Regions from separate parts of the Brevibacillus sp. Leaf182 genome, predicted to be linked through region 1. Evidence: riboswitches for the same ligand, from Rfam matches in the RefSeq annotation. Region 1 holds a riboswitch; each other region holds the start of a gene.
What was found. Region 1 has a riboswitch for cobalamin ahead of ASG16_RS19795 (ABC transporter substrate-binding protein). Riboswitches for the same ligand answer to the same signal wherever they lie in the genome.

Region 1 (10,611 bases):
ATCGTAAAAAATTTGAAAAAATACTACCCAATCACAGGCGGTGTTCTTGGAGGGGAAGTAGGTGTAGTAAAGGCGGTAGATGATGTTTCGTTTACCGTTAAAAGTGGAGAAACTTTGGGGCTGGTAGGTGAGAGCGGCTGTGGAAAGTCCACGACGGGACGTTCCTTGCTGCGACTGATTGAACCGACCTCCGGTGAAGTCAACTTTGACGGTACAGATGTCATGTCGCTTTCCACAGATTCGATGAGAAAGATGCGACGTGATATGCAAATTGTCTTTCAGGACCCGTTTGCTTCGCTTAACCCTAGACATAATATTGAAAAAATTTTGGAAGAGCCTTTGATTGTACATGGTTTGGGTTCTTCGGCAGAGCGAAAAAAGCGTGTGCAGGAAATGCTGGAGATCGTTGGTCTGAGCAGCTATCACGCGAGCCGCTATCCGCATCAATTTAGCGGAGGACAGAGGCAGCGGATCGGCATTGCGAGAGCGCTGATGCTCAAGCCCAAATTGATCGTTGCGGATGAACCTGTGTCTGCACTGGACGTGTCCATTCAGTCGCAGGTGCTCAATCTCATGCAGGATTTGCAACGCGAATTCGGCCTTACATACTTGTTCATTGCCCACGATTTGAGTGTCGTGCGTCATATCAGTGATCGGGTAGGCGTGATGTACCTTGGCCGAATTGTCGAGCTGACGACGAGTAGCCAATTGTATTCCAATCCGCTCCATCCGTACACGAAAGCGCTACTGTCGGCGGTCCCTTCACCAGACCCTGATGCGGTACGAGAAAGAGTTATCCTCCAGGGAGATGTGCCGAGCCCTGCAAAACCTCCAAGTGGCTGTACATTCCATACGAGGTGTCCCCATGTAACAGAGGAGTGTCGTACTGTGCGTCCAGAATTTGCGGACACAGGCGACGGTCACTTTGTTGCTTGTCACTTATACAAGTCCTAATCGACAAAAGGGAGTCTTGTAAAGGGGGGATGCAAAGCAGGAGGTATTGTATCGACCGACCATCTACCAAAAAGGAACATGCGACCATTATTAGAAAAAGGGGGATGTTTTCATGAAGAAGAGAGTTCTCTCCGCAACCATGACCAGCCTAGTAGCGTTGGCCATGCTGATTGCTGGATGCTCTAGCACGTCAACGACACAAGCGCCGGCAGAACAACCAAAGACAGAAACTCCGGCACCTGCTACTGAGCCTGCAAAAACTGGACCGAAGCAATTAATCGTTGGTCGCGGTGCAGACACAAAAGGGCTTGACCCAATCACGCAAACAGATGGTGAGACATTTAAGGTAACAGAGAACGTTATGGATACATTGATTGGCTTCGCGGATGGCTCAACAGAGCTCGCTCCATCGCTGGCTGAGAAATGGGAAGTAACTCCTGATGGTCTCGTTTATACGCTGAAGCTGAGATCAGGCGTGAAGTTCCACGATGGAACGGATTTCAATGCAGAGGCGGTCAAATACAACTTTGAGCGCTGGAGCGACAAGAGCCACCCACAACATTCACCAGAGGGCTTCGAGTATTACATCAGCCAATTCGGTGGATACAAGGGTGACGCGAATCACGTCATCAAATCCGTGGAAGCAGTCGATCCAACCACTGTAAAATTCACCTTGACTCGTCCATTGGCTCCATTCCTTGCCAACCTGGCAATGTCTCCTTTCGCGATTGGTTCGCCTGAGGCATTGAAAAAGGATGTTAAGAAATTTAATGAGCATCCAATCGGTACAGGGCCTTTCAAATTCGTAGAGTGGAAGCGTAACGACACGATCACGCTCGAGAAAAACCCTGATTACTGGAACCCAGGATATCCAAAGCTGGATAAATTGGTGTTCAAGGTTATTCCGGAAAACACGGCACGTCTGACTGCTTTGGCATCTGGTGAGATCGACTTGATGGATGGTCTGAACACAGATGATATCCCAGCAGTAAAAGACAATAAAGACCTGCAACTCTTCCTGCGCCCTACTAATAACATCGGATACATCGGCTTTAACGTAGAGAAGAAGCCACTCGACAATCCAAAAGTTCGTGAAGCCATTGCTTATGCAATTAACAAACCTGAAATCGTAACAGCCTTCTTCGATGGAGTTGGAGAACCAGCAGTCAACCCAATGCCAAAAACCATGTGGGGACATAACAACGATATTAAAGATCGTGAGTTTAACCTCGATAAAGCAAAACAATTGCTGGCGGAGGCAGGACATCCAAACGGCTTTAAAATCAAGTTCTGGGCAATGCCAGTTCCACGTCCGTACATGCCAGAAGGTGTGAAGATTGCAGAAGCAATCCAGCAAGACCTGAAGAAAATCGGGGTTGATGCTGAGATCGTGACGATGGAATGGGCAACGTATTTGGAAAAGACTCGTTTGGGTGAGCAAGAAATGTTCATGCTTGGTTGGACAGGTGACAATGGCGACCCTGACAACTTCTTGGCTGTCTTGCTCGACAAGAACAGCATTGGTAGCAACAACTATACACGCTGGGCAAACGACGAAGCTTCTCAATTGATGATGAAGGCTCAGTCTACTCCAGACCAAGCAGAGCGCGAAAAACTGTACAAACAAGTACAAGAGATCATCTTCAAAGATGTGCCAATGGTTCCGCTGGCACACTCTACACCAGCTTTGGCAGGAAAAGCGAATATCGTAGACTACAACCCGCATCCAAAAGGATCTGAAAGTTTGGAAAAGGTAGATTTCAAGTAAGCTGATTCATAGTAATTGGGTAAGAGGAGTGCATACCTCTTCTTACCCTTCTTTCATTCATTTGGCGATAATTTTATGCAGGAAGGCGAGGAGATGGCATTGCTAGCTTACAGCATTCGAAGAATTTTAATGCTCATTCCTGTCTTAGTGGGCATGTCAATCATCGTTTTTTCCATTATTCGTGCCATCCCTGGTGATCCGGCTTTGACGATTTTGGGAGAAAAGGCAACACCACAAGCGATTGCAGACATACGAGAGGCATTGGGTTTGAATAATCCGTGGTACATACAGTATTTCGATTATATGAAAGATATTTTGAGTGGAAATCTTGGGGAATCATTGCAAACGAATGCGCCGATTTCAGATGAAATCTTGCCTTATTTGGCGGCGACGACTGAACTTACGATTGTAAGTATGCTTATTGCTGTGTTTATCGGTGTAAATGCAGGGATTCTTTCTGCGTGGAAGCAAAACTCCTGGTTTGACTACTGTGCGATGTTGATCGCCTTGGTCGGTGTATCCATGCCAATTTTTTGGCTAGGTTTGATGGAGCAGTGGGTGTTTGCCCAAGAATTGAAATGGCTGCCATCAGTTGGTCGCGACGATTCGCGTAATCCCGTAGAGGCCATTACGCACTTTTATATACTGGATACGATGATCGCTGGTCAGTGGGATCAGCTTTGGGAAGTCATCAAGCATTTGATCCTGCCAGGAATTGCGTTAGGTACGATTCCGATGGCGATCATTGCACGCATCACTCGTTCGAGCATGCTGGAAGTCATGCGTGCCGACTATGTCAGAACCGCTCGTGCAAAAGGGCTGACGCAGTTTTGGGTCGTGTACAAGCATGCGCTGAAAAATGCAATGATCCCTGTCTTGACGGTAATTGGTTTGCAAACAGGGTTGCTGTTGGGTGGAGCTGTTTTGACAGAAACGATCTTCGGATGGCCAGGTGTCGGTCGTTATATTGTGACCGCCATTGGAAACCGTGACTATCCGGTTATCCAATCCGGTATCCTTGTGATCGCGACGATTTTCGTCCTGATCAACCTCTTGGTCGACCTTCTGTACGCCTATATCGATCCACGCATCAAATATCGCTAAGGAGGGACGAAGAGACATGGCACAACCACACTTACAACCACAAGATCAGGTAGTACCTTTAAAAGTGAAGCAAGAAGAAGTAGTCTCTCCTTGGAAGGATGCATGGAGGACGCTACGAAAAAACAAGCTGGCGCTGGTGGGCTTCGGGATTATTTTGTTTTTCATTGTTGTGGCGGTATTAGCTCCATGGATTGCGCCTTATCCGTACGACGAAGGCAAGCTCGTGATGAAAAACAAGCCACCTTCCGAAGAGCATTGGTTTGGAACAGATTACAATGGTCGCGATGTGTTTAGTCGCGTTATTTATGGGGCACAAATCTCCTTGTGGGTAGGGACGTTCTCTGTCATTGGCTCCGTTCTCGCAGGGACCTTGCTCGGTCTTGTGGCAGGATATTATGGCAGATGGATTGATACAATCATTTCGCGTCTCTTTGATATTATGCTTGCGTTTCCAAGTATTCTTTTGGCAATCGCTGTCGTTGCCATCTTGGGGCCTTCTTTGCAAAACGCCTTGATTGCGATTGCGATTATTAACATTCCGACCTTTGGGCGCTTGGTGCGTGCCCGCGTATTGAGCTTGAAGGAAGAAGAATTCGTCATGGCCGCACGGGCAATCGGGATGAAAAATTCCCGGATTATCATGCAGCATATTTTGCCGAACAGCCTCGCACCAATCATTGTGACAGGGACGATGGGGATCGCCACAGCGATAATCGAAGCAGCAGCACTTGGCTTTCTCGGACTGGGAGCACAAGCGCCAGAACCGGAATGGGGAAAAATGCTCGCTGATTCGCGTCAGTACATTCAGAAAGCACCTTGGACTGTTATTTTTCCAGGGCTCTCTATCATGCTGACAGTTCTCGGCTTTAACTTAATTGGAGACGGCTTGCGCGATGCACTCGACCCGCGGATGAAGAGCTAGTTAAATTGTAAAAAGACAGAAGGAGCTGGAGTCGTCCTTCTGTCTTTTTCTTTATCCTTCTTCCATGAAGGTGCGGCACAACTGATTGAAACCAGGAGCAGCTTTCGTGATGACTTGATGCTTCACGTTAGGGATCATCTCGAGTTTTACTTTTGGTAATTTCATGGTAAGCATTTGCGCATAATGGTGCATCCGTTGATCTTGTTTGCCATAGGCAAGTAAAATCGGAAGCTGGATGTTGCCCAGACGCTCCGTACACTGATAACGATGTCCCGCAGCGTAAAGGTATTTTAAGCTGTTGGGATCTGTTTTGGAGGCGTGGGCCGTCCATTTTTCCCGCATTTCTGGGTCATCGACATGGGAGGAAGCAATTGAACGGGCAAGAAGAGGGACGCCGTGAAGCATCGACAACGCCTGGGCCACCCAAAATCGTCCATGCAAATACAGGTCATTCACTTCGGAAAAACCACTCGCGAGTATTCCGCCTTGTACATGATCAGGATAGCGAAGACAGTATTCAAGGGCGATAGTAGCACCTTGGGAGTACCCCAAAATAAAGGGACGTTCAATGCCGAGTGACCCGACAAGTTTATGGAGCCGTTCTGCCAGCTCCCCAATGGAAAAGGGCTTCTCCATCGGTGAACTGTCGCCATGTCCGGGCAGATCAGGGACAATGAGCTGATATGTATCTGCGAGTGTTTGCTGATAAACAAAATTGATAGAGCCGATGCATGGTGCATGGATACACAATAGCGGCTGGCCTTTCCCTGATATGTGAAAAGCAAACTGCTTGCCATCCTGATGGACGAGTATTTGTTCCATTTTCGTTTTCACCCCACTCTTAGGTTGTCCGATACGAAGTAGATTTTTCAATTGAAGTCTTCTTTTTTTGATGGGGAAGTGGTATTCTCGCAATAGAATAATTGGTGAAAGCAGGGTGAAGAAGTTGTTTCAAGAGCGCATTTCGAAGCTCCACACGTTTTTGACAGAGCAAGAGCTGAACGCGGTGTTGATTACCTCTCCCAAGCACGTCTACTATTTGACCGGATTTTTTACAGACCCGCATGAACGTTTTATGGGTCTCGTTATTCCTGCGGAGGGAAAACCTTCTTTAATTGTACCTGCTCTTGATCGTGAGGCAGCGGCAGAGGCTTCGTTCGTTCAAGATATCCATACACATACGGATATCCAAAACCCGTATGAAATCCTCAAGCAAGTGTTGCCAGCGAACTTGACGAAGCTGGGTATTGAGAAAAGTCATATGACTGTCGAGCGCTATGAAGCACTTGGACAGGTTGTTCTGGCGTCGAGCTATGTAGACGTGGAAGAGCCACTGCGTGAAATGCGTTTGATCAAATCCGCGGATGAAGTGGATCGTCTGAAGCACGCGGTTCAGTTGGTCGAGGATTCCTTGCGGGAGACCCTGAAAAAAGTCAAGACAGGCATGACCGAGACAGAAATCGTAGCTGAGCTGGAATTCCAGATGAAGCGTTTGGGTGCCGAAGGTCCATCCTTTACGTCCATGGTATTGGCAGGGGAGAAGTCGGCACTGCCACACGGGAAACCAGGAACGCGCCAAGTGCAAGAAGGCGACTTGCTTTTGTTTGATATTGGGGTAGCAGCGAACGGATATGTATCGGATATTACCCGTACCTTTGCTGTAGGCGAGATCAGTGCCCAGCTTCAAGAAATTTACGAGACAGTATTGGCTGCCAACGAAGCGGCAATTGCTGAGATTCGTCCGGGTGTGACCTTTGCACATTTGGACAAAACTGCGCGCGATGTCATCACCGCAAAAGGCTACGGAGAATACTTTATGCACCGTCTAGGGCATGGACTTGGGATGGATGTACATGAATATCCGTCTGTTCACAGCCAGAACCAAGAAGTACTTCGTCCAGGGATGGTCTTTACGATCGAGCCGGGCATCTATCTGCCAGGTGTAGGCGGCGTGCGGATTGAAGACGATGTATTGGTTACGGAAACGGGCGTTGAAATTCTCACGCAGTTCCCGAAAAAACTGACTTCTATCAACTAATGAATAAATCGTAAAAATTGAATACGTATCGAATGGTGCTAGATGGTAAATGCCGTCAGCTTAAAAGGGAAGTCCGGTGAGAAACCGGCGCGGTCCCGCCACTGTAACGAGGAGCGCCTAGCGAATAGCCACTGTTTTTTGCAAGACAAAAAATGGGAAGGTAGCTGGGGGTGTTGATTCGTAAGCCAGGAGACCTGCCATGCGAGCATATACAATCGACCCACGAGGATGGGGCAGATGTGGAAGTAGTCTATGAACGGGCGCCTTTGCGCCTGCTTATCGCTATATCTACGTTTGTCATGCACCTCCCGATTGAAATGGGGGGTGCTTTTTTTTTGGAGGATTTGGTTCAACCCATCATATATATACAGAAAAGGGGATGACAGATGTTTAAGGCATACAAAACACATACAGTAATGAAAGGACTAGCTTTCGGTATCATGACAGCTGCCATGCTTTTGGTTTCGGCATGCGGCTCCTCTACGACAACACAGGCTCCAGCCAAAACAGAACAAACGGCTGCTCCAGCAGCAGAGGGCAAGTCAGTAACACTAACCAATAATGGCATCGAAATGACCTATCCAACAGCACCTGAGCGTGCCGTGACATTGAACCAACACGTCACCGAAATCATGCTGGCACTGGGCCTTGCTGATAAAATGGTCGGAACCGCTTACCTAGATGATGAAATCCTTCCAGAGCTCAAAGCAGATTACGACAAGATTCCGGTACTGTCTGATAAGTATCCAACGAAAGAAGTGCTGCTGGCAGCCAACCCAGACTTCGTGTACGCTGGATGGAAAAGCGGATTCGGCGAAAAGGGCGTAGGATCTATGCAGGACTTGGAAAAGGTCGGCATCAAATCGTATCTGCAAGCGTCATCAAGCATGCCTGGCCCGACTATCGACGATGTGTTTGCAGACATTACGAATATTGGACGCATTTTCCGTGTGGAAGACAAAGCCAATGATTTGATCAATAAAATGAAGAGTGAAATGGACCAAACGCTTAGTAAAATTGGCAAGGTGGACGAGCCACTTAACGTGTTCGTGTACGACAACGGGGAAGATAAGCCATTCACAGCAGCCAACAACTACATGACGTCCTTAATCAAGACTGCTGGCGGTAAGAACATTTTTGATGACATTCAAAAGGGTTGGGCAGAGGTTAGTTGGGAACAAGTAGTGAGTCGCAATCCAGACGTGATTATTATCGTAGACTACGGTGATAGAACCGTCGAGCAAAAACGTAATTTCCTTTTGACCAAAAAAGAACTGGCGGATATCCCGGCAATTAAAAATCAACGACTAATGGTATTGCCATTGTCTGCGGCTTCTGAAGGCGTTCGAGGACCGATTGCGCTAAAAATTTTGGCGGAAGGACTCTACCCGGATAAATTCAAATAGAGTACGACCCTTTTAAGGGAGGGAATAGCACTGCAACAGATCAAGTTACCTTATATCATCATTACTCTACTGGTCGGACTCTTCCTCTCCATTACGTTTGCAGTTACCTTGGGTTCAGTGGAGATTAAGCCGACAACGGTATGGAAAATCGCCTTATCAAAAATTCCGATGTTGAACCAATGGATTGAGGTGGATTGGTCCAAAGGGGAGCAAACGATTATTTGGGATATACGCTTTCCACGTGTTCTCTTGGGGGCGATCGTCGGCGCAGGTCTGTCTGTCGTGGGAGTAGCCATCCAGTCGTTGGTTCGCAACTCCCTGGCTGACCCGTATGTATTAGGCGTATCTTCAGGTGCTTCGGTTGGCGCTACCTCGGTGATTATATTCGGAGCATTCAGCATGTACGGGCAGTATGCACTATCCTTTGGCGCTTTTACAGGCTCCCTTGTGTCAATTATTCTCATTTTTACGCTATCCCGTATTGGAGGACAAAACTCGACGGTACGCCTGCTCATGGCTGGAATTGCGATATCTGCGATCTTGTCGGCCATTACCAGTCTTCTTGTTTTTTCAGCGCCGAATGAGCATGGAATTGGGACAGTCCTGTTTTGGTTAAGTGGCAGTCTGGCTGGGGGGAAATGGGAGTACCTGACGATCCCTACATTGATTGTCGTCATCTGCCTCATCGTCTTAATGGCCCAATACCGCTCGCTCAATGCGATGCTGATGGGCGAGGAGTCAGCAGGGACATTGGGGGTTAATACGGTACAATTCCGCAAGCTTCTCCTGGTGATCACGGCACTGCTTACGGGGGTGATTGTGTCCATTGCGGGATCAATCGGTTTTGTCGGATTAATGATGCCCCACATCGTCCGTGTGATGGTCGGATCAGATCACAGACGTGTCCTGCCTGTCAGCGCATTGTTTGGCGCGATATTTCTAATCTGGGTCGATGTAGTCGCCAGGCTTGCATTTGCACCGGAAGAACTGCCGATTGGTATTTTGACAGCGCTGTGTGGAGGTCCATTCTTTATCTGGTTGATGTTGCGGAGTTCTTATTCCTTTGGAGGTAGCGGACGATGAATTTGTTGGTTGAGAATATATCGGTCGAACTGGAGAAAAAGGGAATTCTTCGCCATGTTAGTCTGGAGGTGCGGTCCGGAGAGTTTGTGGGGCTGATCGGGCCGAATGGCAGCGGAAAATCCACGTTGCTAAAAAGCATTTATCGCGTATTGAAGCCACGTTCGGGATGGATCTCGCTTGATGGCGACGACGTATACAAGTTAACCTCACGTCAAAACGCTCAGCGAATGGCGGCAGTACGGCAGGAGTCCTCTGTTGAATTCGATTTTTCGGTAACCGAAATCGTGAATATGGGACGTGCTCCGCATAAGCGGCTATTTCAGTCAGATAACGCAGAGGACGTTCGGATCTGTGAAGATGCACTACAGAGGGTAGGGATGCATACATACGCTGATCGCAGCTTTTTCAGTTTATCAGGTGGGGAGAAGCAGCGGGTGCTGATTGCTAGAGCTTTGGTGCAGCAAGCCCAGTTCCTTGTCCTTGATGAACCGACGAATCATCTGGATGTTCGATACCAGTTGCAGGTGATGGATCTGGTCAAAACGCTGGGGATTACGGTCTTGTCTTCGTTGCATGATCTCAATATTGCTGCGATGTACTGCGATCGGCTGTACGTGATCTGTGAGGGGGAAATCGTTACATCGGGGACGCCAGAGGAAGTTTTGACACCCAAGCTGATCCTAGATGTTTTCGGAGTAGAGACAGAAGTGACGACGCACCCCATTACAGGCAAAAAGCATGTGTATTTCTACTCGGAAGCGATCCGTGTGAAGCCATCTGTCCAGAAGGTCGTGAGTGGAGCCAACGGATAGGGGTGGCGGAGCTGAGTTTCTTTGGTTTTCATATGAGAGGATGCCTGGTCGGCGTCCTTTTTTGTTAAGCGGACGCCATAAGAAGCCTGGGACAGGATGTGACGAGCGAACAGGGCCTACTAGGCTGACCAGTTGGATGAAAAGGGTCTCTTATTGATCAAAGGAGCTGTGCAATACGTCGCGAATTTGTTGGATATATTCGATTTCTATCTCGATAAGAAAAATCCATAAAACAAGATGGGAGATGACCCGAATGGCGGAAGTAACGAAAGAACAGGCGCGCAAATTTCATGACGGTGTTCACGTTCTGGATGGGCATTTTGATCTGCTGATGGATGTGGAGATTCAGCGTGGATACGGTCGAACCAAAATGATCGAGACGGAGTATTTGCCACGGTTCCAGCAAGGGGGTGTGCATTCCATCGTGGCAGCGGTGTTTGTAGAGGATGCTTTTGTACCGGAGATGAGTCTGCGCAAGGCGCTCAACCAGATCAGCGCTATGCATGCAGAGGCGGCAGAGTCAC
Region 2 (10,611 bases), on a different contig from region 1:
ACGATGGTTAGGTTTAAACGTCCCTTGGGGAATTTATGGCATCCACGGCACAAACAAGCCACACTCCATCGGACAGCATTTGAGCCATGGTTGTATCCGTATGCGAAACAACGATGTCATCGAACTGTTCAAGATGATTCCACTCGGAACAAAAGTAACGATTTATGGTCATGTATTGGGGGACCCGAGCCACGATCCTAGAGATTTAGCCGAAGGCGATGTTGGTGGAGATGTACAGCTCATCCAATCTCGATTGAAGAGCGCTGGTTATTATCATGGGGTATGCGATGGCAAGTTTCGATCCTCGACTACTGCAGCTCTAAAGAAATTTCAACATGATCGAAAATTAATACCAAACGGTGTCGTGTCCAAGAAGGTATACGAAGAGCTGGGATTGCTGGAATAACGCCCAACAAGATTCGTGATCCACTACATGAACCTTCTAAACATGCTTCCTATCCCATTTGTTCCTTGGAACGTTCTGAACACCTCGTTTGCTATGCGTACACCATTTAAAATGGTATCCATATCAAGGTTTAAATTGGAAACCCTTGGCGCTCGAGGCTCTTTTCTCGTCCTACGGCTTGTTTTTGCCCACTCTTGATAATACTGACCAAGGGATTCAGGATTTTTTTGCAACTTTCTGACCGAGACCTTATTCGACTTGAGCCAGTCAGAAAACTCAGGGGTAAAACCATGGATTTTTCTAGCCACTTTTCACCCTCCCCTCCATTCATAAATGAATAATGCAAAGGGATTGTATGTCCCTTTGCATTACTCTTTGCTAAACCCGTTTCCTAATCACAATCACATCCGACAATGACAAGCAAAACAAACAGAACCAGGATCAGAGCAAAGTCATCAAAGCCATTAAAGAAACCCATTCTGCCTCCTCCTTTCCTTAGACACAGTACTGTATGCGTTTCGCGGAAGTTTTGCCTGTACCATGACCTACTAAGCAAAAAGGACGCAAGCATTTGCCTGCGCCCTTTTTCATCCTATTGCAGTCCGATTTGCGATTTTACTTGCAGAATCCCGCCTCGGAAAGAAAAATTTGCATTTGCTCCAATCGTCCCTTCTCCCTCATACATGTAGACGATCGTGTGTCCTTCCTCTCCTGCTTTACCAACCTCAGCGAGCAGTTCGCCTTCCCCGCCCACTATTTTTTTTACTTCCTCAAAGCTCATCCCATTTTCAATCTGTTCAAATTCACTCTTCGTGATCGTCGCTTTTTCTGTCGCCGCAGGAGCAGTCGCTTCAGGTGTTGATGTAGCTGGGGTAGTTGCTGCTGGTGTTGCTGGCGCGGTTGCCTCAGGTGTTGGAGCCTTGCCAGTTGGCGTTGTTGGCACAGGTGCTGGCGTATCCGTTGATTGCCCAGAGCTACATCCAGCCAACATTATAACGAGAGCCACTATGAAAAAAGCCATTTTTTTCAAGGGAAATACCTCCTCTATTGAAGTGAATCTCTCCTACCATAATCCAAAATATGACTGCCAACAAGAATAACAACCTGACAATTCTCGACAAAGATGTATGATAACTCGGGCAGAAGAATGCAAAAAGAGCCTCATACAAGGCTCCCTTTGCGTTGCAATTACTCTTTTACATAAAGCTGATACATCTCAGTTTCTTCATCCGTTGCTTTTGCGATTCGAAAAGCTTCTTCCACGCTTTTCTTGTTTTGAATTACCTCGTAGAAAAAGCGCAGTGCGAACATCAACGCAGAATTTCCATCCGGGTAATCATCTGGCCCGATATACGTGTGGCAACCACTGTCCAGAAAGGCCTTCGCTAATTCGGGATCACCAAGCGAGCATCCGTTACCTAACACGATTTTTCCATCCAGCTTGGCAAACCGTCTAACCTCGTCAGGACCAAAATCACCCTTTGGTTCTCCTTCCTCGTAAACGTCCTCGCCCAGTTCTGGCATGATGAGGCTTCCCTCATCGCCATGGAAATTCAGAACAATCATGTCGGTATTTGGGTAAAGGTCGGTGCCATTCAATACATCAATTAAATCGCTTGGTCGACCAATCCAGTACGTAAAGACTCGGGCTCCAAAATACTCAAGTGTATTTCGGATTGCTTGGCTATCCAGGTCCGTATCCGGACCAACTACTAGGGCAACATTCATTTCAGGTTTACTCATCGTGATATTCCTCCATTTTGTTGTAAGTGGATTTTATTTGTGGGTAAACAAAACCATTTACATGGAGGGGGGCGGGCCAACTGGTGAATGGCAAGACGTTACTTCTTGGTCATCATGAATAGGTAAACTCCTCTTCAATTGGAATTTTTTAAAATTTAAAGCAGTATATCACTCAAAATCCGGAATGTAAAGCTTTTCCACCTCTCGTTTTGCAGTAATTACGCAAACCCTTTTTTGATTTTGGACTTCATGTCACGATACAGCTCTCCGTATGTAATCGCATGTTCGATATGCGAATAGGAAAGCACGGAATCGCCATCCTTGCTCTCACAGCACGCAAAGAACAAGCTTTCCATCAGATTGTGATTTTCGATGGAATTGGTAATATGGACGCAATCCTCAATCGAATCATGAGCGTCATGCTTGTACAAAAGAAATGTCCCTTCTTTGAACGCCCCTTTTTTGTTGGCATCTTTCCAAATGAGCATGCCCAAGGTAATAAAGTACCCTTCCTGGAAGCGGATGACGCCTGTAATGACAGAATTAATCGTGGTCGGAATGATCGCAATCGAGTCATTGAGCTGATTGACGTATTCATACAACGCTTTATTGGATTCTCGAAGATCAGCGATTGGTACATGAAGAAGCTGCTTGTCTCTTAATTTTTCTACGAGTTGCTGAACGCATAGCGTCTTATTCAAAGTTGAAATCACAACCTCATCACTTCTCCCATTGTAAGTAAGTGCCTTCTTTACGTTATTCGTGATGAATGGACATATCCCTACAAAATTCGCACAAATCTTCTTACCTTTTCAGCGAGAATCAAATCCCTCGCTTACCTAAGACGCCAAAAAAGCCCTTCACGCCTTTATGTGGCGAGAAGGGCTTTTTGGCGCAAATTTACGCCTTTCCTTTTAAATAATCATCTTTTAGCTTTTTTTCCTGCTCGACGGTAGTCATATCTTTCTCCAAAACTTGATACAACAGTTCATCCTTCACGTGGCGAGAGATTCCTTTTTCCTGATGATTCGGGACAGATGAACTCACGACAGAGTCTTGTTCCATACTGCGTACCTCCATGGCTTTTTGGGGTTAGCTTGCCCGAAAGCGGCCACCCCATTCACCACACTTGCTGAACACTGAGCATTTTTCGCAGCTCGTCGACCGAACGTGGAATATTTCCGCCAAGTTCCCGCTTCCACTGCTCAGGGAGTGCCTCCCACACATCAACGAGCAACGGCATACCCAGATGAAGACTCTCCAGCATCGTTCTATTTTCCAATGCCTCCTGCGGATCTCCCGCAAACACAAGCCTGCCTTCATCCATGATGCAAATCCACTCTGCCCATTCAAACGCAATATCCATATCATGTGTCGCCATCAAAACAGTCGTTCCTTGCCGATGAATGGCATCGAGCTCGCGTAGCAAATTTTTTGTCTGATAGCGATCCAGATACGCAGTAGGCTCGTCCAACAGCAATAGCTCGGGCTCCATGACCATGACCCCTGCGAGTGCGAGACGCCTTTTTTGTCCCAGGCTCAAATGATGAATCGGAGCTTCTGCCAGCTCTCTCAACCCGAATGCATCCAGCACCTTTTCTACCTTCTCCCGGATTACGTCCAGAGGCAGCTTTTGATTGCATAAACCGTAGGATATATCTTCCGCGACCGTGCTTGCGATTAGCTGATGCTCGGGATCTTGAAAGACCAAGCCTACCTTTTGCGTCATTTCTTGCAGGGCGGCTCGTTTGTAGACCAGCGGTTTCCCCCTCCACAGCACCTGTCCCTGCTGTGGCTCGATGATCCCGTTTCCATGCAAGAACAAGGTCGATTTCCCACAGCCATTTCGTCCCAAAAGGACACATTTCTTCCCCTCTGGAATCCATAAGGACAACCCAGACAGGACGGGTCCCCGCCCTCCCGGATACGTGTACTGCAAATCGATGAACTCCAACAACCGTGATGTCATAACCGCCAACCTCCTGTCCACCACTCAAGCAGTACCAGCAGCATACAGCCTGCGATTGACTCCCACTCATAGCGTCGCGAACGAGCGTGGGTATGAAACGCGAGCACCTGCATGCTCTCCCCGAAGCCTCTAGCCGCCATCCCTTTGTGCAAGGCTTCATATTTGCGCATCGCTCTGACAAACAATTGCGCAACGAGAACTCCTGCATCTCGAAGCGTCGCGCGGAAGCCGCGATGACCTCCACGAGAACGTTGGGCAATCCAGAGCTGGTGAGAAATCGTTATCAACACAAAAATAAACCGATACATGATCATTAATAAGTCAGTCACAATGACAGGCATACGAAGCCGGCGAAGCACCTGCAAGATTTCAGCAAACGGCACAGTAAACAAAATGAAGGCAAAGCAAGATAAGCTCGCCATGGTACGCCAAAATAAGATCCAAACTTTACTGAAGGAGGACATCGGTACATAGAGCACATACGAACCCAGTTCCCATACTGCCGCGACCTGGACCTGTACTTCACCTGCCCTCGCTCCTTCTACCAATAGGGCAGGGAGCCCCGCCATGAAAAACGAGAGCGACACGATCATAAAGGCACAGTAGATACGTACAGGAATACGGGCATACACCACTATCCATACCGACATCCAGACAACGACAGCCATCTGCATCCATACATGTCCCACCAGGACGAGCAGTAACAATGCACTCGCCAGCAATAGCTTATGTGCTGTAGGCAGACGTTTCAGCCTGTTTTGATAAGAGAGAGAATCAAGTTGGAGCCCGTTCATTTTTTCCGCTTATCCAACCGACCTTTGTACAAGCCCACAGCGTAGCCAACCACTCCCGCTCCCAACGCCGCCTGCACCGCAAACAATAGACTCTCCGTCTCTCCTCCTGGCGGTTCTATCAGCGGCTGGAACCACGGTTCGTAGTTCGGGGCAATTTCCTTGATCGCTTCCTCCGCCACGCCGTCTGCGCCGCCAAATTCCGAATCCTGCACCAGCAACAACGGGACAATCGCCAGTACGATTACCCCCAAGAGTAATAGCCAGTTCCATCCTTTTTTCACAGCGATTCCTCCCGTTTGAGCAAACGAAGCTGTGTAAGCTCTTTTGCGTTGTAAGATAACAACCAGTTCCAAACAAGAACGGTCAACAGACCTTCACTGATTGCGAGCGGTACTTGCGTGAATGCAAAAATTCCTGCAAATTTGGCAAACGAGGCCAACACTCCACCAGATTCAGCCGGGAATGCGAGCGCCAGTTGAATGGAAGTCACCACATACGTAGCGAGGTCAGCCAAAGCAGCCGCCGCAAAAACAGCCAGACGCTGGCTTCCGCCCACTTTCATGATCATCTGATAGATTCCGTATGCCACCAGTGGTCCTACTACAGCCATGGATACAGCATTTGCACCTAGCGTAGTCAAGCCTCCATGTGCCAAAAGCAAGGCTTGAAACAAGAGCACCATGCTCCCTAATACAGACATCGCAAAAGGCCCAAACATAATGGCGCCAAGGCCCGTTCCAGTCGGGTGAGAGCTGCTGCCTGTAACCGAAGGGATTTTCAGTGCAGATAAAACAAACGTAAACGCTCCAGCAACGCCAATAAGGAGCTTCATTTCGGGATGTTCTTTTACAATTTTGTTAATCGAGCGAATTCCAAGGATAAAAAACGGCAAGAAGACAGCCCACCAAAATAAGGCCCAGGATAATGGCAAATACCCCTCCATGATGTGCATTGCATGTCCTGTCTCTGGTTCATTGAGCAAAAAATACAGGACAAAGCCCGCGATCATCAGACCAGTAGATACCAGACGAGATCGATTCATGTTCATTCCTCCTTCACTGACTTTCGTTCTATTCCTACAAACAAAAAAATCCCATCCATCACTGGACGAGATGTGCACACAAAACAACAGACTGACTATACAGCCTCATTGCCCGTATTCACCGCTCCTTTCCGCGAAGGTTCTGTGGGTGTGGCTTATAGGTAGGTCTCCTGGCTTCCAGATCCATGCGCTCTTTGTCCTTCCCCATACGAAAATGAGTGGTTTCCTTCTCAAAGAGAGCTCCCTGGTTACAGTGGCGGGACCGCTCGGGACTTTCACCCGATTCCCTGTTACCCTTTATGCTTCACATAAAGGCACCTAACGCCGACAATATACAATTGACAGATAATTCATGTTTGTCCCACATCATTATACCGGATCACTACATAAATCGGAAGAATATAAGCGAAAACGCATAAGCCGATGACCCACTACAAACGGAGCCATCGACCTATGCGCACTTGTTCTCTCTATTCTTTTGCGTCTACGCCAATTACTTCACTAATATGTTTAAAACCATCCCGCTGCATGAGCTTGAGCAGCTTTTTGTTGATTTGCTTGGCAATACCTGGGCCCTGATAAATCATCCCTGTATACACCTGAATGAGACTGGCTCCTGCTCGGATTTTCGCGTAGGCATCTTCGCCGTTATAAATGCCCCCGACACCGATGATTGGTACCTTGTCTCCTACTTCTTGATAAATCTCCTTCACCCAAGCAGTGGAACGCTCCGTAAGAGGCCTTCCGCTCAAGCCGCCTGCTTCCTCGGCAAATCGATGTCCGGAAACCGCCTCGCGTGACAAGGTCGTATTGGTAGCGATAATTCCGGAAATGCCTTCTTCAACAGCAGCGTGAACAACATCACGCATGTGCTCATCCGACATGTCTGGTGCTACTTTCAGCAATATCGGTTTTTTCTTGATGGAACGTGCTTCCATTTCGGATGCCTTTTCCCTTACTGCACGCACCAAATGACGCAAGCTCTCTGTTTCCTGCAAGTCACGCAGATTCGGGGTATTCGGAGAGCTGATGTTAATGACGAAGTAGTGACCGTATGCATAGAGCATGTCCATACATTTGCTATAGTCGATGGCCGCCTCTTCATTCGGCGTTACTTTGTTTTTTCCGATGTTAATCCCAATCGGAACATCTGAGTATGCGTAATCGACCAAATGCTGGGAGGCCAAATACGCACCGTGATTGTTGAAGCCCATCCGGTTAATGACAGCTTGATGTTCCGGCAATCGGAACAAACGCGGCTTCGGATTGCCTGGCTGCCCCTGCGGCGTCAACGTCCCGATTTCCACAAACCCAAAACCAAGAGCACCTAACGCATGATAGACTTCTGCATTTTTATCAAAACCGGCTGCAAGTCCGACTGGATTCGGAAACGTCATTCCCCACAGCTTATTCTCCAACCGCTGGTCTTTTACCTGATAGATCATCTTCAGGATGCTTTTGCCTGGAGCAGAATCCTCCACCAGCCTTAAGGCACCAATTGTCTTTTCATGAATCTCTTCCGCATCTTGCTGGAACAGATATTTTCTTATGAGCTGATACATCGGCTGCACTCCTTACTCCGTTTCTACCTTTTTACCTCATAGTAGAATACCATACTTTTTCGGACGGATGTAACCTTTATACGTGATACATATTTCCAAGCAAGCAGGCAAATCCTAACAGCACCACCACGCACAGGGGGATAAGTCTTTCATGAAAGTGGACGGAAAAATCGGGATTGGTCAAGCCATTATGGTGATGATGCTGACGATCGGCATTACGAACCACGTAACCGTCATCCCCCTCTTATTGAGTAAAGCCGGAAGAGATGCTTGGTTGAGCGTGTTGCTTGCTGGTATCCCTTTTTCCTTCTGGGCGTACTTGCTGTTTGTGGTTAATCGAAGTTTGAATCAAAAGTCTTTGTATGAATGGATTTCACAACGGTCAGGAAAAATCGTCAGCAATCTCTTGCTCGTTCCAATCATGATCTGCTTGTACCTAATGGCGCTGACGAATCTGATCGATACGCAAACTTGGACAACCGTAAACTACTTGCCTCGTACACCCGAGTGGGTGACCGCTTTAGCCTTGGTCGGGCTATGTGTACTCGCTTCTATTGGAGGTATGACCTCCGTTGGAATCACAGCAGGCGTCTTGCTCCCCGTAGTCGTGTTGCTCGGATTTTTCGTTGCTTTTGGCAATATTCCCAAAAAGGATTATAGTTTTTTGCTCCCGCTTTTCCAAAACGGTTTTCGTCCGCTGCTACATGGGATGCTTTACGTTGGCGGCGGTTTCACCGAGCTGTTTCTGCTCCTTTTGCTCCAGCATCACGTACGAAAGCCGTTTCGACTCGTACACTTTTTTGTCATGCTCGGTATCACGCTGCTGTTGACACTCAGCCCACTGACAGGAGCAATTGCAGAATTTGGACCTGTGGAGTCCGCTCGTCAACGTTTTCCTGCATTTGAACAATGGCGGCTGCTCACGATCGGAAAAGACATCGAGAACATGGAGTTTTTCTCGATTTTTCAATGGCTTTCTGGTGCTTTTATTCGAATAACGCTTTGCCTGATTCTTTTAGGAGATTTGATCACGATACGAACCCGAAAGCAACGCAAATTCATGATGCTGTTTTTCGGCGGAAGCATGATCGCCTTCACCGGCCTCCCTTACAGCGACATGCAATTCGTAGCCTTCTTATCGCGTGTATACTACCCACTTTACTTCGTCACCATGATTGTTGTCTCACTCGCGCTCATCCTGCTATCCCTGCGCAAATCATCCAGACAGGAGGGGGCCCCTTATGACCCTTGAAGAGGAACTGCGGGAAAAACTCGCGCATTGTGCGGACGTCGTTTTTTTGCGCACGGTCACATCCGAGGACCAGCCTGTATTGATGCTTTATTGCGAAGGACTTGCGGACGTTCGTCAATTACAAGATACGGCGTTGCCTCAATTGGAGCGATTCCTGGCTATTGGTGATTTGCGCTCCCTGCCTCTTTTCCCACTCTTCACGAACCCAGAGTTGTGGGTGGAGCGACTGTTTGCAGGAGATTTGCTGATTTTCATTGGAGACTCCCCGCCATTCGCTTGGGACATCTCCAATCGGCCGGAGCGTGGCCCTGAGGAAGCCAATACAGAGATATCGATCAAAGGTCCTCGCGACGGCTTCGTCGAGGATCTCTCCACAAACGTGGCTCTCATCCGCAAGCGTATGAGAACAATTACCTTGGCCTACGAGCCTTTTATTCTCGGAACGCGCTCGCGTACAAGAGTTGCGATGATGTATATCACAGATGGGGTATCTTCGGATCTCGTGGAGATGATGCGCGAGAGGCTCCTCAATTGTAGGTCCAAAAAAATCTTGAATAGCGCTATCCTGGAAAAATTACTCAGCGACAATACTCGTTCGCTGTTTCCGTTAGTTGATTATACAGGACGTCCTGACTTTGCGATTTACATGCTCCTGCAAGGTAAAGTGATCGTGTTGATAGACGGCTCACCCTTGGCAATCGTGGCACCTGTTACCTTGCTCGAACTAATTAAATCTCCCGAAGATGATCAGTATCCTGTTACTTATGTATGGCTGGAACGCATGCTGCGCCTGGGTGGATTTTGGATCGCGATCTTTCTGCCTGGCTTTTGGATTGCCCTGTCCGCCTATAATGTAGAGCAATATCCTTTTCAATTACTCGCTACCGTTACACAAGGCCGAAAAGGACTGCCGTTTTCCGCGCCGATGGAGCTATTTATTATCTTGTTTATCTTTGAATTTCTACGCGAGGCAGGTGCCCGTTTGCCCAAAAACGTCGGGCAGACACTAGCATTAGTCGGCGCACTGATTATCGGGGATGCTTCTATTCGCGCAGGACTGACATCGCCCTCCATGCTGTTTATCGGCTCGCTTACAGTCGTTGCCTCCTTTACACTGGTCAACCAGGCATTAAGCGGAGCCGTTACCGTGGCTCGTTTTGCTGTTTTCTTCCTTTCCGCAACCATCGGCATGTACGGCTTTATCCTCGGGAATATTGCCATCGTATACTATTTGTCTACCTTGACCTCCTTTGGCAGATCGTATATTTTGATGGGTTCATCCAACTCCTTGTCCACACTGCTCATCGTCTTGTTCAAATCCATGACCAGTTTTTTACGGACGAGATCGGCTAAGGGTGGCGATCAGAAATGAAGGGCATGCGGATTGCTTCTGCTATGCTGCTGTTAGCAACGACTCTTCTTAGCGGCTGCTGGGACCAGAAATCGATTCAGGACCTTCGCTATTTATCTGCAATTGGCATTGATTACGTCAACAATGAATATGTTTTATACGCCCAATCCACCGATCTGTCTACCGTCGCCAAGCAGGAGTCATCAACCACCCTTCAAGCACCACCAGCGACCATATCGATCGGAAAAGGGAAAACGCTTCAGTCTGCCTTTGATAACCTGCAAAAAAATGCGCAGGTTCCCGTATTTCTAGGCTTTGTATCCTCCCTCGTATTTCATGAGCGCATCTTGCAAAAGGGAGTGATCTCCACCCACGATATTATGAATCGATACGGTCTGATTCGTTACACCAAATGGGTATTCGGAACGCGGGAGCCGATTGACAGAGTATTAAGCTCTCATTCTTTGGTCGGATTTTCTCCATTGGACTCTC
Region 3 (10,611 bases), on a different contig from region 1:
TTGCCTGGGCAGACGCCAACCACATTACCAAAATGACGTTGAATGTAATGGAAACGAATGAAAAGGCAATTGAGTTGTACAAACGGTTTGGCTTTGAAATCGAAGGGGTACTGAAAAACGACAAAGTTCTTTCCGATGGCAATTATTACAACACCATTATTATGGGGAGATTCAAAACGACAGGAGAGTAACATGACGAGAAAAAGAGCGAGAGAATGTGGCGTATTGATTGGGACGGGTACCCCAGGAGCGTATAATGCAATTACGGATGTAAAAGGAGTGCGGGTCGGCCACAAAACGATTCTCAAGGAAGACGTTTGTTCGGGTGTTACGGTGATAATTCCCAACGAGGGACAATTGGAGGGGCAGCATTTTCCTGCTGGTTTTTTCTCCTTTAACGGTACGGGAGAGTTTACGGGAAGTCACTGGATAGAAGAGACCGGTACGCTTGTGACACCGATTGTATTTACGGGAAGCCATCTGCTAGGGCTGGCACATCATCATCTTGCTCGTGCGACGAGAAAAATCGAGGGGCTTGAACCGTTTTCTAATGGAATCGTCGCGGAGACTTGGGATGGTTGGTTAAGTGATCTCGAAAAGACGCAGATTCAGTATGAGGATTTGGAAGAAGCGATTGTAGAGGCGCAAACAGGAAATGTCGAGGAAGGCAATGTGGGTGGAGGTACCGGGATGATCTGCTTCGAATTCAAGGGCGGAATCGGAACCTCTTCACGCATCGTTGAGACTGAATGTGGCACGTTTACTGTCGGGACATTGGTGCAGACGAATTTTGGAAGAAGACAGGATTTAAAAGTAAATGGTATTCCTGTGGGCCAGATGATCTCCGAAAATGAAGTTCCATTGCCGTGGGTAACACCTGAAAATGATGGTTCTTTCTTGGTAACAATTGCGACAGACGCGCCTCTCTTGCCAACACAATGCAAGCGCATTTCCAAGCGAGCGTCACTCGCGATGGCACAGCTCGGCGCAATTGGCGAGGAGGGCAGCGGTGATTTCTTTCTGACCTTCTCCACAGGAAATTGCTATTCATATGGCGACGAGCAAATGAGCACAGTGAAAATGTTTCCGTCCGAACAACTGGATGCACTGTTTGAAGCAGCAATCGAAGCAGTCAAGGAAGCGATCCTGAACTCCATGTTGATGGCGGAAACGATACAAGGCCAGAAAAACAGAACCGTACATGCATTGCCACTGGATCGTTTCGTAGAAATCATGTCTCGTTAAATGAAAAGACTCCGCTAGCGTTAGCGGAGTTTTGTTGTCTGATCATTTGTTAAACAGTTGTTTAACTGCTGAAGAAGCTACGGCTGGAGTGCTTTCTTTTATAATGAGAGCTGCCGTAATGGGAACGTCCGTACCGATTGCTAGAGCTGTATTTTCTGCGATGCTTGTAATCGCTGCTACTGTATTTCCGGTACTTGTGCGAAGATGAGTGATTACCGAGTAAATTTTTCAAAAGCTTCTTGAGCATATCAATCACTCCTAGTTAGGTTCGAAGTCTATTCCGTATAAGTATATACGAATATATTGGAGAATCGTTTCATTATTTTTCTGCGTTTTCGTGAAAGGCTGGACCAATTAGATCAATCCGGTTCGTCCATATTCCCCCTGTAAAGCTCTCTGGAACTCGTTTTAAATCAGTCGGAACATCAAAGCCTTGCGACACATCTCCACTCCCTGCGACTAGGATCACGCGGGTGTCTTTTGCCTCCATTCTTGCCATGAAACGATTCGGCCAACCCCAGAGCCATGGGGCAATCTGATCAGGAATATGCAATTGGGTTTGCGCACAAGCTTCTGGTACATATCCGGACCAACCGGTTGCGATGTACGGGATCAGGCAGCTTTTCATAGTCGCCATAGACATCACACGCAACTGGGGCAGTTGTTGTTTCAATGTCTCGATTGGCTTGTCACCGCCATAAACTGAGAGCTGTGCCAGTCGTTCAGCAGGCAATTTTGCCAAAACATCCGCTAACGCCTTCCCCTCGAGTGGGTCATTGCTTTTAATATGGATAAGTAGCGAGCGATCAGGGAATGTTTGTAGCACATCATCGAGAGAGGGCATCATGCCAATCCCTTTTCCACGGAAGGGGAAGGTTCTCCCTTCATCCGCTGTATAATGGTAGCCAATGTCAAGCTGTTGTAATTCGGCCAGGGTATAATCTCTCGTGACACCGGTACCGTTTGTCCGACAGTCGAGCGTCCAGTCATGAAACACCGCGAATCGATTGTCTTTCGTCCATTGTACATCGAGCTCCACAACGTCCGCGCCCGCATCAAAAGCCGCCTGCATGGACGGAATCGTATTTTCCAGGTACGGATGCTCCGGTGGATAAATCCGTTCCGCCGTACACGTTTCATTGGTGATGTTCTCCATATGAAAGGTTTGTGCCATCCCGCGATGAGCAAGTAAAAAAGGTTCGCCTTCTGGCTCTTTTGCAAGGTAAGAGCTGTTACCCAGAAACAGGAAAGTGACGAAAAGAAGGGGAACCCAGATGCGTTTTCGCTGGAACCATTTCTTTCGTGGTTGATTTTGTTGTTTTGACATGATGGGATACCGCCCCTTCCTTCAAATACTCTGTTCATTGTAGCAAAACGCAAGGGAGGAAGGTACATCCTTTGGGAGTAGTGCTTGGGGCTTGGCATCATTCGAAAAGACTGGCACAATAGACGGAAGATAAGATGTATCCCATGAAGAGCAAGGGGAGGTTCCATGAAAATAGCTTTACACCAAATCGCTTATCAGATCGGTATGCACCCAACTGAGATGGCGAAGCTTGTCTACGAAGGTGAAGTAACGGGAGAGGTACCTGACCGCAATCCGCAAGCGAAGGATGCCTGGGTGGATTTGCACTCTCTGCGTAACTTCATTCAATGGCGATATGATCAGGGGCGAATGGACCAGATGTTCTATGATAAAGCTATGCGTCACCTGAACAAAGCAATGCCAAAAAAATAATCGAATTCGGAGGAGAAACATGCAAAACTCTATTATTTACTGCATGGTACCAAAAGCATACTGGGAAAAGTGGAAGGACAAGGATCATTATTTACCACGCGATTACGACCAGGAAGGCTTTATTCACGCGACAAAAGGGGACGAGCTGCTTGAAAAGGTAGCAAACCGTGTCTATGCACAGTTTGACGAGGAGTTGTATGTACTCGTTGTCGATGAAACAAAAACGACTTCGGAAGTCAAATACGAGGCAGCGAAGGATGGATTGCTTTATCCGCACATCTACGGACCGCTGAATCAAGAGGCGATTGTAGATAGGAAGCAAATGAATCGGATAGACGGTCAGTGGCGTCTGGGAACGTCCATCCGTTAATCTTCTACCAGCTAAACCATTTGAGTAGCGCCAGCACTTCTTGGCGCTTGGCCTCAGGTAGCTTGTCGAGTCTGCGCAAGAGAAGATCGATTCGCATGCGCTGTTCCACTTCGGATTCAGGTACCTTTTGCCCCTTCACCCATTGTCGTTTCAGTCGTACAGGATCGGTATCAGAGATGATCCGAAGCAGCTTTCTTTCCAACAAATCTAAGGAAGCCATAGGTGAAACCCTCTTTTTCGTTTAATCCGTTTCTTCTATTATAACACGGGTACATAAAGAAACCATGATTGGCGCACAATGGTAAAGGTGTTGAATATAACCCTTTGTAGGAGGCGTATCGATTATGGCGAAGCCGGATGACCGTTCTGACAACGCAGAAAAACTTCAACAGATGATTTCCAATACGGAAGAGAACATTCGTGAGTCCGAAGATTACCTGACGGCTCATGCTGGAGAGATTTCTGCTGAGGAAAAAGCAACCCTCGAAGCGAAAAATCAGCGTCGTGAAGAAAGCATCGAGGGATATCGCGCGGAAATCAAGGATGAATCTTCGCAGGCTTAAGCTTGTTAACCAACGTCTGGCGCCAACTACGCGTCAGGCGTTTTTTATTCTATCGGGCAAAAGTGCAACAAAACATGATTTGTTTTGTGAAACATGGTAATCTGTAATGGTACAAATTGAAAAAGAGGAGAAAGACTTATGAAGCGACCAGAAGATACACGCGTCGTTGTCGGCATGTCCGGCGGAGTCGACTCCTCCGTGACGGCTTACCTGCTTAAGCAACAGGGATATGACGTCATCGGCATCTTCATGAAAAACTGGGATGATACCGATGAATTCGGCCACTGCACGGCGGAAGAAGACTTCCAGGATGTCCGGCGCGTCTGTGAACAGATCGGCATTCCATATTACACGGTAAACTTTGAAAAAGAATACATGGACAAGGTATTCCAGTATTTTTTGGATGAATATAAACGGGGACGTACACCGAATCCGGATGTCATGTGCAACCGTGAAATCAAGTTCGGTGAGCTTCTCGCCAAGGTCATGGATCTTGGGGCAGATTATATTGCTACCGGCCATTACGCGCAGGTCAAGTACATCGATGGTGAGTACAAGCTGATTCGTGGTGCTGACAACAACAAGGACCAGACTTACTTCTTGAATGTATTGGGCCAAGAACAGCTATCCAAAACGATGTTCCCGATTGGTCACCTTCCGAAACCTCAAGTGAGGGAGATCGCAGAGAAAGCAGGACTCTATACAGCGAAAAAGAAGGATAGTACAGGGATCTGCTTTATTGGCGAGCGCAACTTCCGCGAGTTTTTGCAAAACTATTTGCCTGCCAAACAAGGAAATATCGAGACCGTAGATGGAGCAGTCATCGGTACGCACGACGGACTGATGTACTATACACTGGGTCAACGACAAGGCTTGGGTATTGGCGGAGGTCATGGCACGAGCGGACAGCCTTGGTTTGTTGTAGACAAAGATCTGGAGCGGAATGTCCTGATCGTCGGTGAAGGCTCTGATCATATTCGTCTGTACTCGAAGAGTCTCTTGGCGACCAACGTGAGCTGGGTGAGTGACAAGAAGCCTTCCGAAACGTTTACTTGTACAGCGAAATTCCGTTATCGCCAGCCGGATCAGGGGGTAACCGTTCATCCGCTGGAGGATGGTACCGTAGAAGTGGTATTTGATCAGCCGCAAAAAGCAGTGACACCTGGTCAGGCTGTCGTCTTCTACGATGGGGAAGTATGCTTGGGTGGCGGTACGATTGACAAGGTACGCTTAGTCGATAAAGAGAACTAAGATAAGACGGGGGAAGCACTCGGTGGATGCTGCGAAAAAATCAAAAGTGATTATCGTTTCGTTTTTGGCCGGAGCGGTTCTCTTGGCGATCATCTCTTATTTCGGGATGGCCTCCTTGGGGAAAGAGCATATGGCGACGATCCAAAACGTCATCAAGGAGAACGGCGGGGTTGTTACCTCGGGTGGAGTGACAGCGGTTCCGCTGGAAGAAAGTCCTTTTACCAACAGCGGAAAAGGCAATACCATCTACCGCATCTACTATACGAAAGATGGGCAAACGTTGACGGCTTGGTATCGTGCTGATAATGAATCCTCCATCAAGAAAGAGCCAGAAGCATGGATTCTGCCGTGAAAACAAGGATAAACCTGACTGGGAGAGTGAAGGCATCACATGACCCAACATGCTGGACTGCGTGAGCTGGCTGAACTGATTCGAAGACTCGAGCCAGAGTTAGCGAGTGCACAATTAAGTATTCTTGCTCATGAAAATAAAGAGGAAATCGCAACGCTGTTAGTGGAAGGACTCGGTACGAAGGTACCTGTCCAACATAGCTCCGGCGAATATGCGAATCATTTGGCGGTTTTGCGGGTAGGGGCGAACAAGTATACCTTCGCGCAAGATTGGAGAGAAGTGTACATCAGTGAAATCAATTACTGCGCGTGTCGCATACCTCCAGGGGCCCATGGGTTGTTGGTTCACCATATCGATTATCCAGGCGTGATATATGACGTCTCACGAAAACTGGCTGAATATCAAATCAATGTTTCCAAGTTGAATGTATCGCGCGAGCAAAAAGGGAAGAATGCCCTGCTTATCTCTGTGGCCGATGAAGAGATTACACCGACGATTGTATCTGCCATCGAAGAGCTGCCCCAAATCACCAAAGTGTTATCTCTACAGTAAGCGAATCATGATAAACAAAAACTGCCCGTTTTTTAGCGGGCAGTTTTTTTCGTAGCGAATTTGAGTCCTTGGCTAACCAAGACTGGCAAAACGGACGAATGATTTTCGGCCGCAAATTCTTGGAAGGAAGCCTTGATTTGACCTTTGCCCATGGAGGACAATCGTTCGACCATCGCCAGGGATTTTTCTTTGACCAAGAACCGGCCATCGTTTTCCAGCTCCCCGATGGTGAGGAGCGCATGGACGTCGAGGTCATCTGTCAGCAGGCTCGGCAATTGGCTCTCCTTCGCAATCAGAACACTCTCATTCCAGTGGATCGAGGGACTGCCAGCTATATACCGCTGAAAAGCGTGTGGTCTCGACAAAAGTACATGCAAGACAAACAACCCACCAAGTGAATGTCCAAAAATCGCTTGCTCCGTCCGATCGATGGGGAAGTCGTTTTCGATGCTAGGCTTGAGCTCCCCCTCCAAAAAGGTGAGGAACTGCTCGGCTCCCCCCATCTGAGGCCAGTCGGCTCCTTTTGGGTTGCCAGGAAGCTCTGAGGCGGGAACTTCATACGTGTAATCAAAGAAACGGGCAGGATGGTACGGATCGTCCGTTGGATACCCAATCCCGACGACGATAGCAGGATACACGCCAGTTCGTTCAGGGCCACGTGATTGTATCCGTATCGCTTCGGTCATGGTGGCAAAAACAGAGTTGCCATCTAGCAAATATATGACGGGAAAGCCTGATTCCGGAGGGGGATCGGCAGGAATACTTACGAAAATATGATAGTCCCGCTCTTGATAAGTCATGCGTTTACTGTAAGAACGAGGAATGACGACAGGTTGATAGTCGGTGCTTTTCATGAGGGCTACTCTCCAATCTTTCCATGGCTAACCAACACGCACAAAATCTATTATATGAACGAGAACCAGAGATTAGCAATAGCCGAAAAAGGAGAATAGTTAGTTTTCGAAAAGAGCGCATACTGAGCTTGACTCCTACGATATATTGAGGTAAAGTAAGTTTTACCAACTACATATTGATGCGGTAAGGTGTTTGCCAGCCAGATTTGGTAGACTTAATAGGGAAGTCGGTGAGAGTCCGACGCGGTCCCGCCACTGTAATGAGAGAGTTCCATTTGCGGAAGAATGCCACTGATCATGAACGATCGGGAAGGTAAAAATGGAGCGATGATCCAAAAGCCAGGAGACCTGCCTAACCGCTTGCACTGTTTAACCTACGGGAGATAGGGAAGTGTTCGAGCGCTCAATTCGCATTGGCGAATTGCTAGATGGAAGTCATCACGCGCATTCGACATGTAAACGTCGGATGCGCTTTTACTTTGGCTAAATAACATACATACAGAGTAAAAAATGCAGGATAGGATGAGGGACATGATAATCGCTTATGATTCAAAAACAGGAAACGTCCGAAGATTCGTCAACAAAATTAATTTGCCACATGTGGAAATTGATCAAGATATGGTGCTGGACGAGCCATTCATTTTGATCACATACACGACGGGATTCGGACAAGTGCCGGAGAAGGTGGCGACGTTCCTGAAGCGAAATCATGTCCATCTGCGCGGAGTATCTGCCAGCGGCAACCGCAACTGGGGAACCAGCTTTGCCAAAAGCGCGGATACGATCGCGAGCCAATACGGCGTTCCGGTGATTTCTAAATTTGAACTGTCCGGTACCGGCCGTGACGTGGAACAATTTACGAGTGGGGTGGCAGCAATTGCGGCATATTGAATTGAACAACGAACTGATGCAGCGTGGCAATGACGGATTTTATCAACTGGAAAAGGATCGGGAAGCGGTTGCGGTCTTCATGGAAGAAGTGCAGTCCAACACGATGACTTTTGGCAGTGTCAAAGAACGCATGGACTATTTGATCGAGAATGACTTCTATGAAAACGTCTATGAAACATACACTGTTGAGCAGGTCGATGAAGTTTTCCGTTTGGCCTATGATGCTGATTTTCAATTTGCTTCGTACATGGCTATCTCCAAATTTTATAAAGATTACGCCTTGAAAACGAACGATAAATCGATGTACTTGGAGCAGTATCCAGACCGGGTGGCCGTTGTGGCACTGTCCCTTGGACAAGGTGACTTTGAGCTCGCCAAGCGTTTAACAGTATCCATGATGGATCAACGCTTGCAGCCAGCGACACCAACCTTCCTGAACGCAGGCAAAAGCCGCCGCGGGGAAATGGTCTCCTGCTTCTTGCTCGAAATGGATGATTCACTGAACTCCATCAACTTTATTTTGGGAACTTGTATGCAGCTATCCAAAATTGGCGGCGGTGTAGCTGTGAACCTGTCCAAGCTTCGCGGACGGGGAGAGCCGATCAAAGGCGTCGAGGGCGCAGCAAAAGGTGTCATGCCCGTTCTCAAGCTGTTGGAGGATGCGTTTTCCTACGCGGATCAGATGGGCCAACGCAAAGGCTCAGGAGCAGCGTACTACAACATCTTCGGCTGGGATATCAACGAGTTTCTCGATTGCAAAAAGATCAATGCGGATGAAAAAGCACGTATCAAAACGTTGTCCATCGGCCTGATCGTACCGAATGTGTTCTACAAGCTGGCTGAGGAAAACAAGCCGTTGACCGTGTTTGCTCCGTTCTCCGTGTACAAAGAATACGGCGTACATCTGGATGATATGGACCTCGATGACATGTACGAGGAGCTCTTGGCAAACGATCGCATCAAGAAAAAGACTGTGATGAGCGCACGCGAGATGTTGACCAAAATCGCGATGATCCAAATGGAATCGGGCTATCCGTACATCATGAACAAAACGAATGCGAACAACAACCATGCGCTGAAAGATCTCGGTTCGGTAAAAATGTCCAACCTGTGCACGGAAATCTTCCAGCTACAAGAGACTTCGACGATCACCAATTACGGCGAGATGGATATCATCCGTCGCGATATTAGCTGCAATCTGGCATCGCTCAATATTGTCAATGTGATGGAACGAAAAATGATCCGTGAATCCGTTCACGAAGGAATCGAAGCCATTACTGCCGTCAGTGACATGACGCGTGTAGAAAACGCTCCAGGCGTTCAAAAGGCAAACCGCGAGCTGCACTCCGTAGGGCTTGGTGCGATGAACCTGAACGGTTATCTGGCAAAGAACAGAATCGCTTACGAGAGTGAAGAAGCGAAGGATTTCGCTCGTACGTTTTTCATGATGATGAACTTCTACTCCTTGGAAAAAAGCATGGAAATTGCCAAGGAAACAGGCAAGACGTTCTTGGGCTTTGAACAATCGGAATATGCAAAAGGCACTTATTTTAACAAGTACGTAACGAACGATTACAGCCCTCGGACGGAAAAAGCAAAGCTTCTCTTCGAAGGAATGCACATTCCGACGCCAGAGGATTGGGCTGACCTACAGCAAAAGGTGCAAAAGCATGGCGTTTACCATGCGTACCGTTTGGCGATTGCGCCGACACAGAGCATTTCCTACATTCAGAATGCGACTTCTAGTGTGATGCCAATCGTTGAGCATATCGAAACAAGAACGTATGCCAACTCTACGACGTATTATCCGATGCCGTACTTGTCGCAGGAAAACTATTTTTACTACAAATCGGCGTATGTAATCGATCAATTCAAAGTAATTGATTTGATTGCCGAAATTCAAGAGCACATCGACCAAGGAATATCGACTGTGCTGCACGTGAACAGCAATATTTCCACCAGAGAACTGGCTCGCTATTACATTTACGCAGCGAAAAAAGGTCTGAAGTCGCTCTACTATACACGTACGAAGCATTTGACTGTAGAAGAGTGCATTAGCTGCGCTGTTTAGTGGACTCGATTTATAAATGGAAAAGCATCAAGCACAAAGAGAAGAGGAACGCCATATGAAAGCAGTCAATTGGAACAGGCCGGACGACGATTTTACGATGACGTTTTGGAATCAAAACATCATGCAGTTCTGGACGGATGATGAGATTCCGCTGTCAGATGACAAGATGTCCTGGATGGAGCTCAGTGCGACTGAACGGGACACGTATAAAAAAGTATTGGGCGGTCTCACCTTGCTGGATACGGTTCAAGGAGGAGTAGGGATGCCGAAGATCATGGAGCATGTCGATGGACTGCAAAGAAAAGCGGTTCTCGCCTTCATGGGCATGATGGAGCAAATCCATGCCAAATCGTACAGCAGTATTTTTACAACGCTGGCATCGACAGAAGAGATTGACGGTATTTTTTCGTGGGTAGAAAACAATCCACATTTGCAAAAGAAAGCCGCCCTCATCTCGAAACGCTATCAAGAAATTGAGAAACCAAAAGACTTGTACATGGCGATGGTAGCGTCCGTCTTCCTGGAAAGCTATCTGTTTTACAGCGGCTTCTTCTATCCGCTCTATTTGGCGGGGCAAGGAAAGATGACAAGCAGCGGGGAAATTATCGACCTGATTGTTCGCGACGAGAGCATCCACGGACTCTATGTCGGCGTTCTCGCGCAAGAAGTCTATCAAGGTCTGAGTGTGGTCGAGCAGACCGCAGCAAAAGAGGAGCTGTATGCC

Region 2: linked by a shared signal. The riboswitch ahead of ASG16_RS08570 (energy-coupling factor ABC transporter permease) and the one ahead of ASG16_RS19795 (ABC transporter substrate-binding protein) in region 1 are both predicted to bind cobalamin.
Region 3: linked by a shared signal. The riboswitch ahead of nrdI (class Ib ribonucleoside-diphosphate reductase assembly flavoprotein NrdI) and the one ahead of ASG16_RS19795 (ABC transporter substrate-binding protein) in region 1 are both predicted to bind cobalamin.

The regions. Positions count from the first base shown of each region.
Region 1 covers NZ_LMPN02000027.1:78,692-89,302, forward strand. Annotated here, with positions in the region: gene ASG16_RS19765 (ABC transporter ATP-binding protein) at 1-954, shown strand, start outside; gene ASG16_RS19770 (ABC transporter substrate-binding protein) at 1,067-2,722, shown strand; gene ASG16_RS19775 (ABC transporter permease) at 2,816-3,826, shown strand; gene ASG16_RS19780 (ABC transporter permease) at 3,843-4,748, shown strand; gene ASG16_RS19785 (alpha/beta fold hydrolase) at 4,800-5,570, opposite strand; gene ASG16_RS19790 (M24 family metallopeptidase) at 5,695-6,786, shown strand; cobalamin riboswitch at 6,803-7,002, shown strand; gene ASG16_RS19795 (ABC transporter substrate-binding protein) at 7,173-8,192, shown strand; gene ASG16_RS19800 (FecCD family ABC transporter permease) at 8,217-9,275, shown strand; gene ASG16_RS19805 (ABC transporter ATP-binding protein) at 9,272-10,087, shown strand; gene ASG16_RS19810 (dipeptidase) at 10,341-10,611, shown strand, end outside.
Region 2 covers NZ_LMPN02000018.1:156,645-167,255, forward strand. Annotated here, with positions in the region: gene ASG16_RS08525 (L,D-transpeptidase family protein) at 1-406, shown strand, start outside; gene ASG16_RS08530 (hypothetical protein) at 430-714, opposite strand; gene yjcZ (sporulation protein YjcZ) at 798-977, opposite strand; gene ASG16_RS08540 (hypothetical protein) at 999-1,427, opposite strand; gene ASG16_RS08545 (hypothetical protein) at 1,595-2,149, opposite strand; gene ASG16_RS08550 (hypothetical protein) at 2,368-2,862, opposite strand; gene ASG16_RS30850 (hypothetical protein) at 3,050-3,214, opposite strand; gene ASG16_RS08555 (energy-coupling factor ABC transporter ATP-binding protein) at 3,270-4,118, opposite strand; gene cbiQ (cobalt ECF transporter T component CbiQ) at 4,115-4,912, opposite strand; gene ASG16_RS08565 (energy-coupling factor ABC transporter substrate-binding protein) at 4,909-5,193, opposite strand; gene ASG16_RS08570 (energy-coupling factor ABC transporter permease) at 5,190-5,954, opposite strand; cobalamin riboswitch at 6,098-6,291, opposite strand; gene ASG16_RS08575 (quinone-dependent dihydroorotate dehydrogenase) at 6,425-7,516, opposite strand; gene ASG16_RS08580 (GerAB/ArcD/ProY family transporter) at 7,668-8,768, shown strand; gene ASG16_RS08585 (spore germination protein) at 8,758-10,140, shown strand; gene ASG16_RS08590 (Ger(x)C family spore germination protein) at 10,137-10,611, shown strand, end outside.
Region 3 covers NZ_LMPN02000037.1:370,600-381,210, reverse strand. Annotated here, with positions in the region: gene ASG16_RS28810 (GNAT family N-acetyltransferase) at 1-191, shown strand, start outside; gene ASG16_RS28805 (P1 family peptidase) at 193-1,245, shown strand; gene ASG16_RS28800 (hypothetical protein) at 1,307-1,492, opposite strand; gene ASG16_RS28795 (glycerophosphodiester phosphodiesterase family protein) at 1,565-2,572, opposite strand; gene ASG16_RS28790 (hypothetical protein) at 2,738-2,983, shown strand; gene ASG16_RS28785 (DUF952 domain-containing protein) at 3,003-3,353, shown strand; gene ASG16_RS28780 (hypothetical protein) at 3,358-3,573, opposite strand; gene tlp (small acid-soluble spore protein Tlp) at 3,698-3,916, shown strand; gene mnmA (tRNA 2-thiouridine(34) synthase MnmA) at 4,055-5,167, shown strand; gene ASG16_RS28765 (hypothetical protein) at 5,190-5,519, shown strand; gene ASG16_RS28760 (ACT domain-containing protein) at 5,559-6,071, shown strand; gene ASG16_RS28755 (alpha/beta hydrolase) at 6,104-6,925, opposite strand; cobalamin riboswitch at 7,096-7,295, shown strand; gene nrdI (class Ib ribonucleoside-diphosphate reductase assembly flavoprotein NrdI) at 7,457-7,816, shown strand; gene nrdE (class 1b ribonucleoside-diphosphate reductase subunit alpha) at 7,803-9,887, shown strand; gene nrdF (class 1b ribonucleoside-diphosphate reductase subunit beta) at 9,943-10,611, shown strand, end outside.